Regions from separate parts of the Kribbella sp. C-35 genome, predicted to be linked through region 1. Evidence: riboswitches for the same ligand, from Rfam matches in the RefSeq annotation. Region 1 holds a riboswitch; each other region holds the start of a gene.

Region 1 (2,194 bases):
TGTGCAGCGCGTCGCGCTCCGGGAGATCTCACAGGCGCCAGGCTCGCCGCTGAACCACCCGCTCCGCACGGACGTACTCGACGCGGTCGGCCAGCTGTTGCTCGTGGTAGTCGGCACAGCCGCGCTGGTGATGTGGGTCCGCGACGTACTGGCCCGCTACAAGGCCGGTCGCCGGCCCGACCCGTCCGAGCTGGCCGGTCTGCTCCTGGTCGCGGTCTCCATCGTCCCGATCCTGGTCTGGCTGATCATGGTGCTGTCCACAGGTCTAGGTGCCAGCGACGGCACGGTCCACCGGCTGCCCACGGCGTACGGCTGGGGTGGTTTCGGCCTGCTCGTCCTCGCCGTCGGGCTCTTCCTCGGGTACCGCGAGCTCAAGCCCGACGTAGCGAACCCGGTCGTCAAAGGCGCCCCGGCGAAGGCTCCCTGGGAGTGAACGCACCTGTCGTCCTCGTGCCCGGCCTGGGCCTCGGCCCGGAGTCGTACGCGCGGACGGTCGAGCACCTCGTCTCGCCGTACCACGTGGTCACCCTGCCCGGGTACGGCGAACCGGCGGGCTCCCGTGAGGACCTGCACCCTCGTGCCCTCGCGGTAGCGCTGGCCGGGAAGATCCGCGAGCGGTCTGTGCTGGTCGGCCACTCGGCGAGCTGTCAGATCGTCGTCGAGCTGGCGATCCGCTACCCCGAGCTGGCCCACGCGCTCGTGCTCGCCGCGCCGACCGGCGACGTCCGGCTGTCGAGTTGGGTCGACCGCGCGGTCCGGCTCGTCGGCTCCGCGATCCCGGACGCGCCGAAGCTGGTCCGGATCAGTCCGCAATACGCCCGTACGACGCTGCCGTCGATCGCCCGCGCCAGCGAAGCGTCGAGGCACCACGACCTGGCTGCAGTCATGCCCCACGTCCAAGCGCCGGTGATCCTCGTCCGCGGCCGGCATGACCTCTTGTGTACGGCGGAATGGGTCGAACGGCTCGCCGAACTCAGCCACGGCGAGGCCCGCACGCTGGACTCCGGGGCCCACATGCCGGTCGTCACGAACGGCCCGGAGCTGGCCGCTCTCATAGAACGAGCAGTCACTCTTCCGGAAAGTAGCTGACGAGTTAAACTCAGGAACACAAACCTATGCGGGAGCTCGCACCGAGGATGCGCGGGCTGAGAGGGCGACAGCTGGGTCGCCGACCGCCTGAACCTGACCGGGTAATGCCGGCGTAGGGATTGGGGTCACTCATGACCGATACAGCTGTTCGTCCTGCCGGCACCACCGAGGCGCCGCTCGTCCTCACCACCGATGCGCCGCGCACGCTCGGGTTCTTCGACCAGTTCACGCTCTGGGGCAACTTCGGCATCTCCCTGTTCGGCCCGGTGACCGGTGCGCTCGTGGCGGCGTACACGGGCTCGCTCTGGCAGGGGCTGCTCGCTGTGGTCGTCGGCTGCGGCATCGGTGCCCTCGTGCTCGGCGGCGCGGCCGTCTTCGGGTCGCAGACCGGTGCGCCCGCGATGGCGAGCCTGCGCGGTCTGTTCGGCCGCCGCGGCTCGATCGCGCCGACCGTGCTGAACATCGCGCAGAACGTCGGCTGGGCGACGATGGAGATCATCGTGATCTCACAGGCCGCGGTCGCGGTCACGAGCGAGCGGTGGCGCTGGCTGTTCGTCGTACTCGCCGGAATCATCGCGACCGCGATGGCGGTCCGTCCGCTCGGCAGCGTGAAGATCCTGCGGAAGTTCATGGTCTGGCTGGTGCTGCTCGCGTCGGTGTACCTGTTCGTGCAGGTGCTCAGCAAGCCGGTGCACGCGTTGCCGCAGGACAGCGTGTTCGGCTTCTGGCCGGCCGTCGACCTGGCCGCTGCCGGCGTCGTGTCCTTCGCGCCGCTGGCCGCGGACTACACGCGGCACTCGCGGACCAACAAGGCCGCGTTCAGTGGTTCCGCACTCGGCTACGGTCTGGCCGCGATCGCGTACTACGCGCTCGGTGTCGTCGCTGTGGCGACGCTGCAGACCAACAGCGAGGACGTGATCACCGCACTGGTCACACTGCCTGCCGGTGCGATCGCGCTGCTCGTGCTGCTGGTGGACGAGGTCGACGAGGCGTACGCGAACGTCTACTCGACCACGATGGCCGCGCACAACCTGATCGGCCACATCGACCGGCGGTGGATCTCGGTCGCGATCGGCGTACTCGCCACCGGTATCGCCCTGTTCGT
Region 2 (2,194 bases), on a different contig from region 1:
CCCGCCGGCGGCGAGCGGATGCTTGAGCACAAGGGTGCAGTGGCGCACGCGTTCACCGGTGAGGTCCGCGGTCGCGCCGGTCCGCACGATCCGACCTGCCTTGAGCACGGCGACCCGCTCGGTCGTTTCCTCCACCTCAGAGAGGATGTGCGATGAGAGGAATACGGTTCCACCCGCCTGGCGGTGCTCGGCGAGCAGCCCGACGAACCGCTCCTTCATGACCGGATCGAGACCCTCCGTCGGCTCGTCGAGCACCAGCACGTGTGGTTCGTGCTGGAACGCCTGGATGATGCCGATCTTCTGCTTCATACCCCGCGAGTACATCCGGATCTGGCGCCTCAGGTCGGCCTGCGACAGCTCCAGCCGGTCGCACAGCTCCCGCCGCCGGACGAGTGGGCGCCGCTGCAACGCACCGAGGTAGTCGAGGCACTCGTCCCCGGTCATCTGCGGCCACAACCCGAACTCACCCGGCAGGTGCCCGACATCGGCGAGCACTGCGTTGAGATCGGACGCCACATCCTGCCCGAGGATGCGGATCTGGCCGGCCGACGGCCGGACGAAGCCGAGCATGCACCTGATCGTGGTCGTCTTGCCGGCTCCGTTGGGACCGACGTAGCCGAAGGCCTCGCCGTCTGCCACCGACAGCGACGCTTCGTCCACGGCCAACTTGCCGCCGTACCGCTTGACGAGCCCTTCGACCTCGATCGCAGTACCCACTCCGTCATTGTGCGCCTCGAGCAAGGCCGACGAGGTGCGTGGCCGGGCCGACATCCGCGACGGCGTGCCGCCCAGTGAAGTCGGGGGTTCATCCCTGTTGACGCCGACTGCTCCCGGAGTCAAGATTGAATTGGCCTGCGAGGCGGGCGAGGGAGCCGAAAGGCTGAGAGGCCTGACGATCTTAGGACCATTGGGCGACCCCAAGTACCTGATCCGGACAATGCCGGCGAAGGGAAACCGTCTCGCAGGTCTTTTCTGTCGATGCCTTCGCTCAAAGACCCGACCAGCCGACCAAGGGGTTGGGTGATCGCGACGTACGACGTCGTTCTCGCCGCCAAGCGGCGTAGCGTTTGAATTGCCGTCACTGTTCATCTGTTGCTGTCCACCCTCCGCCCCAGGGCCCAGTCTGCGGCGGGGAGCAGGTCGGTCAAGGCACGAACGGGTGGCGCCGTGGCTACAGATGGTCGAAGTGACGAGCCTCTTGTGGATGTGCTGGGCTCAGTGCATTCGTTGCTGCTCAACGGTCCCGGACTGGAGGACTTGCTCGTCAAGCTGGCGGGCATGGCGGCCAAGGTGGTGCAGCCGCAGGCCTCGTGCGGCATGACCGCTCGGTACGACGGGCAGCCTCACACGATCGTGACCAGTGATTCACGGGCCGCGTTGATCGACGAGCAGCAGTACAGCCTCGGTGAAGGGCCCTGCCTGGACGCCTTGGAGAACGGCGAGGTGGTCGACGTCGCGGACCAGGCGAGCGAGTACCGGTGGCGCCGCTACCGCGATTCTGCACTCGAACTCGGGGTAACCGCGTCGCTCAGCTTCCCGCTGGTCGTCGACGACCAGATCATCGGCGCCTTGAATCTCTACGGGTATGACCAGCCGAACTCGTTCAGCGAGGCGGATCGGGAACGGGCCGCCGCCGTCGCCGACCAGGCCGCTACCACCTTGGCGTTCGCGGCACGAGCGGTGCAACATTTACATCTGAGCGAGCAACTGGAGCGGGCATTGGCCTCGCGATCGGTGATCGACCAGGCGCTCGGCCTGCTGATGGGCCAGCAGAAATGCGATGCCAGGACGGCCTTCGAACTGCTGCGGCGCCATTCGCAGAACACCAACCGCAAGCTGCGGGACGTCGCCGCCGACCTCATCACCAAACTGACCGGACAAGCGCCGGTCGACAGCCGCACATTCGCTCCGGACGACGATTCCAACGGTTCATTCGGCGACTGACCCGCACTCGAGGCACGCCCCGGAGAGAAACGCCAGGACTGACCCGGGCCGCCCTCCTGGCCGCACACAAACGGAGCGTCTGAGACTCTCGCCCCTGCCCGGTCACGAGTTCCCAGGTGCTTCCTCCTCCGCGAACACGCCACCGCGAGTGGTCAGCTCGCCGACGATCTGCACATGGCCGGCTTGTGCCTCCACCAGGCTTGCCCAGATCCATCGACGCGGCCGGCTGCTCCCTGCGCAGTGGACCAGC
Region 3 (2,194 bases), on a different contig from region 1:
GCGCCAGAAGCCCTTGCGGCCGATGCTGTCCAGCGACTCGAGCGGGAACCAGCCGTTCTGGTTGCGCCGGCCGTTCACCGCGGACTCGATCTCCCGGGCGCGATCCGCGGCCAGCCCCCGGGTCGCCCAGTCGACGAAGAACGCCCCGGCGTCCGGGATGTGCTCGGCCACGTGCGGGGCCGGCGTCAGCGCCCCCGGGTCGAACAGATGCAGCTCTTCCGGTGAATCGAACAAAACCATCCCCGCCCGCTCTCGTACGCGAGCCACCGCAGTCGCCCGCCGCACAGGGACCCCCCAGGTTCCTGCTCTGTCAACGAGAGACTTCGTACCCTCGTACCGGCCCGAGGGTCAAGGTCTGGTCCGGTTACTGACGTTTGGCTGCCCGCCGGGCGAGCTCCTCGGCGTCCAGCCGTTGGGCCTCTTCGGGCGTCGGCGCGCTGCCGCCGTACGCGGCCGGCAACCACCAGGCACCGGCCGGTTGCTCGGGGTAGGCGCGGATGGTCTCGTCCAGCATCCCGGCCATCGTGGACCGCAGGTGCGCGGTCGCCTCGGCCGGGTCGTCGTCAGGCGTCACGGTGATCGGCGCGCCGATGCTGATCGAGATCGGCCGGTGCCGGGTGAAGTCCCGCGGGTGGTCCTTGGTGAACATCCGCTGCGTGCCCCACAGGATCATCGGCAGCACCGGTACGCCGGCCTCCGCCGCCATCCGCACCGTGCCGGACTTGAACTCCTTGAGCTCGAACGAGCGGCTGATCGTCGCCTCCGGGAACACACCGACCAGCTCGCCGGCCGCCAGGTACTCCAGCGCTTGCTGGTACGACGCGGCGCCCGCGTCCCGGTCCACCGGGATGTGGTGCATCCCGCGCATCAACGGACCGGAGTACCGGTTGCGGAACAGCACCTCCTTCGCCATGAACCGGACGAGCCGCTTCGCCGGAAGTGCGCCGTACCCGCCGAGGATGAAGTCGACGTAGCTGACGTGGTTGATCGCGATCAGCGCCCCGCCGGTGCGCGGCACGTGCTCCGTCCCGGTACGCCGGATCTTCAGGTCCAGCACCGTGAACGCGGTCTTCGCGAAAGCGACGACAGGCGGATAGACGAGGTCTCGCATCTCTAGAACCTACAGGGTTCGTCTAATGTGTCCGGTGACAACTGGAGATCGCGGGAGCTCGCACCGTAGTGGGCTGAGAGGGCGGCTGGACCAGGAATCGACACCTGGCCGGCGCCGCCGACCGCCGAACCTGTCCGGGTAATTCCGGCGTAGGGAGCAGCAGCATGGTGAATGTCAGCACGATCCGTCCGGCCGTCACCACGGGCCCGATCTCGGGCTCGGAGAAGATCTATCGCGGAGAGCTCGGGGTACCGGCGCGCCGCGTGAATCTCACCAACGGCGAGCACTTCGACCTCTACGACACGTCCGGTCCGTACACCGACGCGTCGGCGCGGATCGACGTACAGGCCGGTCTGCCCGCGTTGCGGCGCGAGTGGATCGCCGGGCGCGAGCCGCGGACCCAGCTCGGGCACGCGCGGGCCGGAGTGATCACCGAGGAGATGCGGTACGTCGCCTTACGGGAGGGACTCGATCCGGAGTTCGTCCGGGCGGAGGTAGCGCGCGGGCGCGCGGTGATCCCCGCGAACCGGCGGCACCCGGAGAGCGAGCCGATGATCATCGGGAAGAAGTTCCTGGTGAAGGTGAACGCGAACATCGGCAACTCCGCCGTCAGCAGCTCGGTCGAGGAAGAGGTGGAGAAACTCGTCTGGGCGACCCGGTGGGGCGCGGACACCGTGATGGACCTGTCCACCGGGAAGAACATCCACGAGACGCGGGAGTGGATCCTGCGGAACTCGCCGGTGCCGATCGGGACGGTGCCGTTGTACCAGGCACTGGAGAAGGTGAAGGGCGATCCGGCGGCGCTGTCGTGGGAGGTGTACCGCGAGACCGTGATCGAGCAGTGCGAGCAGGGCGTGGACTACATGACCGTGCACGCCGGCGTACTGCTGCGGTACGTGCCGCTGACCGCGCGGCGGATCACCGGGATCGTGTCGCGCGGCGGGTCGATCATGGCCGCGTGGTGCCTGGCGCACCACCAGGAGTCCTTCCTGTACACGCATTTCGCGGAGCTGTGCGAGATTCTCCGCGAGTACGACGTGACGTTCTCGCTCGGGGACGGGTTGCGCCCGGGCTGCATCGCGG
Region 4 (2,194 bases), on a different contig from region 1:
CCGTGGTTCTTGCGCACCACCGAGTACGTCGGCGCGTGCCCGGCGCTCGCGTGGGACGAGCCGTTGACGTTGCAGCCCAACCAGGACCTGACGTTGTCGCTCACCGCGCTGCTGCTGGACCGCGCGGTGGACGCGGCGGAGGCTAAAACGTTGGCAGACCAGTTGTAGGCGACGACGCCAACGCCGACTGCCATCGCTTCGGCACACGGCCGGCGAGGCGTGCGTTCCGGCCGGCCGAGACGGCGTCGCGCATCGCGGCGGCCATCAGGGCAGGCTTCTCAGCACGAGTCACCGGGGTCGCGAGCATGACCGCGTCGCATCCGAGTTCCATCGCCAGCGCGGCGTCACTCGCCGTACCGATGCCGGCATCAACGATCACCGGGACGTTCGCCGCCTCGGCGATCAGCGCGATGTTGTGCGGGTTGCGGATGCCGAGCGCCGAACCGATGGGTGCGGCCAACGGCATCACGGCCGCGCACCCGGCCTGCTCGAGACGGCGGGCGAGGATCGGGTCGTCGTTCGTGTACGGCAGCACGGTGAAACCGTCGGCCACCAAGGCCTCCACGGCATCGAGCAGCTCGAACGGGTCCGGCAGCAACAGGTGGTCGTCGGCAACGACCTCGACCTTGATCAGGTCGGTCCCGAGCGCCTCGCGGGCCAGTTTCGCGGTCAGTACAGCCTCGGCCGCGGTGTGGCAGCCGGCCGTGTTCGGCAGTACGTCGATGCCGTGCTTCTTCAGTACGTCGAGCACCGAGCCCTCGTGCCCCGTGCCGAGGCGGCGCATCGCGACCGTGGTGAGTTGGGTGCCGGAGGCAATCAATGCCTCCTCCATCACTTCCAGGTTGGCCGAACCGCCGGTCCCCATGATCAGCCGCGACGTGTACGTGCGCCCGCCGAGCTCCAGTGGATCATCCATGGTCAGCCTCCCTGCGTCGCGCTGACGATCTCGACCCGGTCGCCCGGCCGCAGGGTGGTCTGCGCCCATTCAGCCTTGGTCAGCACGTTCTGGTTCACCGCGACCGCGATCCCGGTGGCGCGATCGGAGTACTCCGCGATCAGCTCGGCCACCGACTTGCCCGGCGGTACGTCGATCGCCGTACCGTTCACCCAGACGGATTCCATCGCTTCCTCCCTACGCCGGAATTACCCGATTCAGGTTCAGCGGTCGGTGACGGTGCAGTCACCCTCTCAGCCCACTTCCTGCGAGCTCCCGCGGACGTCTCGACTATAGCTGACGGCTCAGTCGACTTGCGTGCCGGTGAGGAGGGCGGCGAGCTCCGTCGGGCGGTAGAGGACCTGTTTGCCGGTGCGCTGCGGTTCGACGAGCCCGGTACGGCGTAGTAGTTGGAGGTGCTGGCTCACCGCGGACGGCGTCACCTTCAGTTCGCCGGCCAGGTCGGTCGTCGTACGGGGATGGGTGAGGAGCTCGAGGATGTGTGCTCTCGGCGTACCGATCAACTGAGCGAGGTCGTGGCGGGACGGCGGCTCGACGACGGACCACAGATGGGCCTGACCGCGCGGCGGGTAGCCGAGCAGCGGTTCGGCGCCCGGGTCGAACGGGATGACGGCGTGCGGTCCGAACAGGGTCGGCTGCAGCACGAGCCCGCGACCGTCGACGTGTTCGGTGCGGCTCTGCTCGGCCACGCGGTCGACCTTGAGGAGCCCTTCGGCGTAGGTGATCGCTGGGCCGAGGCCGTTGAGCATGGCGCCGGTCCCTTGCTGGGTGACGACGTGACCGCGGTAGCTGATGTCGGCGGAGAGGAGAGTGCGCATGCGGCTCCAGTACGGCGCCATCACAGCGTCCCAGTACTGGCTGAGTGCCTCGAGGACCTTGTCGATGGTCAGGTCTTCCGGTAGCTCGCCGTTGACCGCTACGAGTTGTCGCTCGAAGGTGTCCGGTTTGACGTTAGCGATCACGTCGAGCTCGTCGGAGAGCTGGGTGAGCGGCGAGGTCGGTCGTGGCGTCAGGAAGTCCGGGCTGCCCATGGTGTCGTTGACGAGCCACCGCAGTACGGACCAGTCCAGGGCGGTGACCTGCGGCTGTACGGCGCGCACCCAGCCGAGCTGCAGCGGGAAACGGCCGGGATCCCGTAGCGCGCGCAACGACAGCACCATCTCCGCGACCGGCGAGACCGCGAACCGCACGTCGGCCAGATCCTGTGAGTTCAGGACATAGGTGAGCACCGCGCCTCGC

Evidence for each region. A riboswitch is a leader RNA that binds a small molecule or an ion and turns the genes downstream of it on or off. The one in region 1 is predicted to bind thiamine pyrophosphate.
Region 2: linked by a shared signal. The riboswitch ahead of ACLJOO_RS28305 (GAF and ANTAR domain-containing protein) and the one ahead of ACLJOO_RS12175 (purine-cytosine permease family protein) in region 1 are both predicted to bind thiamine pyrophosphate.
Region 3: linked by a shared signal. The riboswitch ahead of thiC (phosphomethylpyrimidine synthase ThiC) and the one ahead of ACLJOO_RS12175 (purine-cytosine permease family protein) in region 1 are both predicted to bind thiamine pyrophosphate.
Region 4: linked by a shared signal. The riboswitch ahead of thiS (sulfur carrier protein ThiS) and the one ahead of ACLJOO_RS12175 (purine-cytosine permease family protein) in region 1 are both predicted to bind thiamine pyrophosphate.

Annotation. Positions count from the first base shown of each region.
Region 1 covers NZ_JAJPWG010000001.1:2,400,951-2,403,144, forward strand. The annotation lists gene ACLJOO_RS12165 (hypothetical protein) at 1-433, shown strand, start outside; gene ACLJOO_RS12170 (alpha/beta fold hydrolase) at 430-1,089, shown strand; TPP riboswitch at 1,108-1,225, shown strand; gene ACLJOO_RS12175 (purine-cytosine permease family protein) at 1,221-2,194, shown strand, end outside.
Region 2 covers NZ_JAJPWG010000004.1:519,728-521,921, reverse strand. The annotation lists gene ACLJOO_RS28310 (ABC transporter ATP-binding protein) at 1-717, opposite strand, end outside; TPP riboswitch at 856-969, shown strand; gene ACLJOO_RS28305 (GAF and ANTAR domain-containing protein) at 1,201-1,944, shown strand; gene ACLJOO_RS28300 (hypothetical protein) at 2,047-2,194, opposite strand, start outside.
Region 3 covers NZ_JAJPWG010000003.1:692,992-695,185, forward strand. The annotation lists gene ACLJOO_RS23210 (hypothetical protein) at 1-240, opposite strand, end outside; gene ACLJOO_RS23215 (lysophospholipid acyltransferase family protein) at 365-1,111, opposite strand; TPP riboswitch at 1,152-1,285, shown strand; gene thiC (phosphomethylpyrimidine synthase ThiC) at 1,276-2,194, shown strand, end outside.
Region 4 covers NZ_JAJPWG010000003.1:558,307-560,500, forward strand. The annotation lists gene ACLJOO_RS22535 (DUF6807 family protein) at 1-168, shown strand, start outside; gene ACLJOO_RS22540 (thiazole synthase) at 143-916, opposite strand; gene thiS (sulfur carrier protein ThiS) at 919-1,122, opposite strand; TPP riboswitch at 1,113-1,224, opposite strand; gene ACLJOO_RS22550 (DUF5937 family protein) at 1,240-2,184, opposite strand.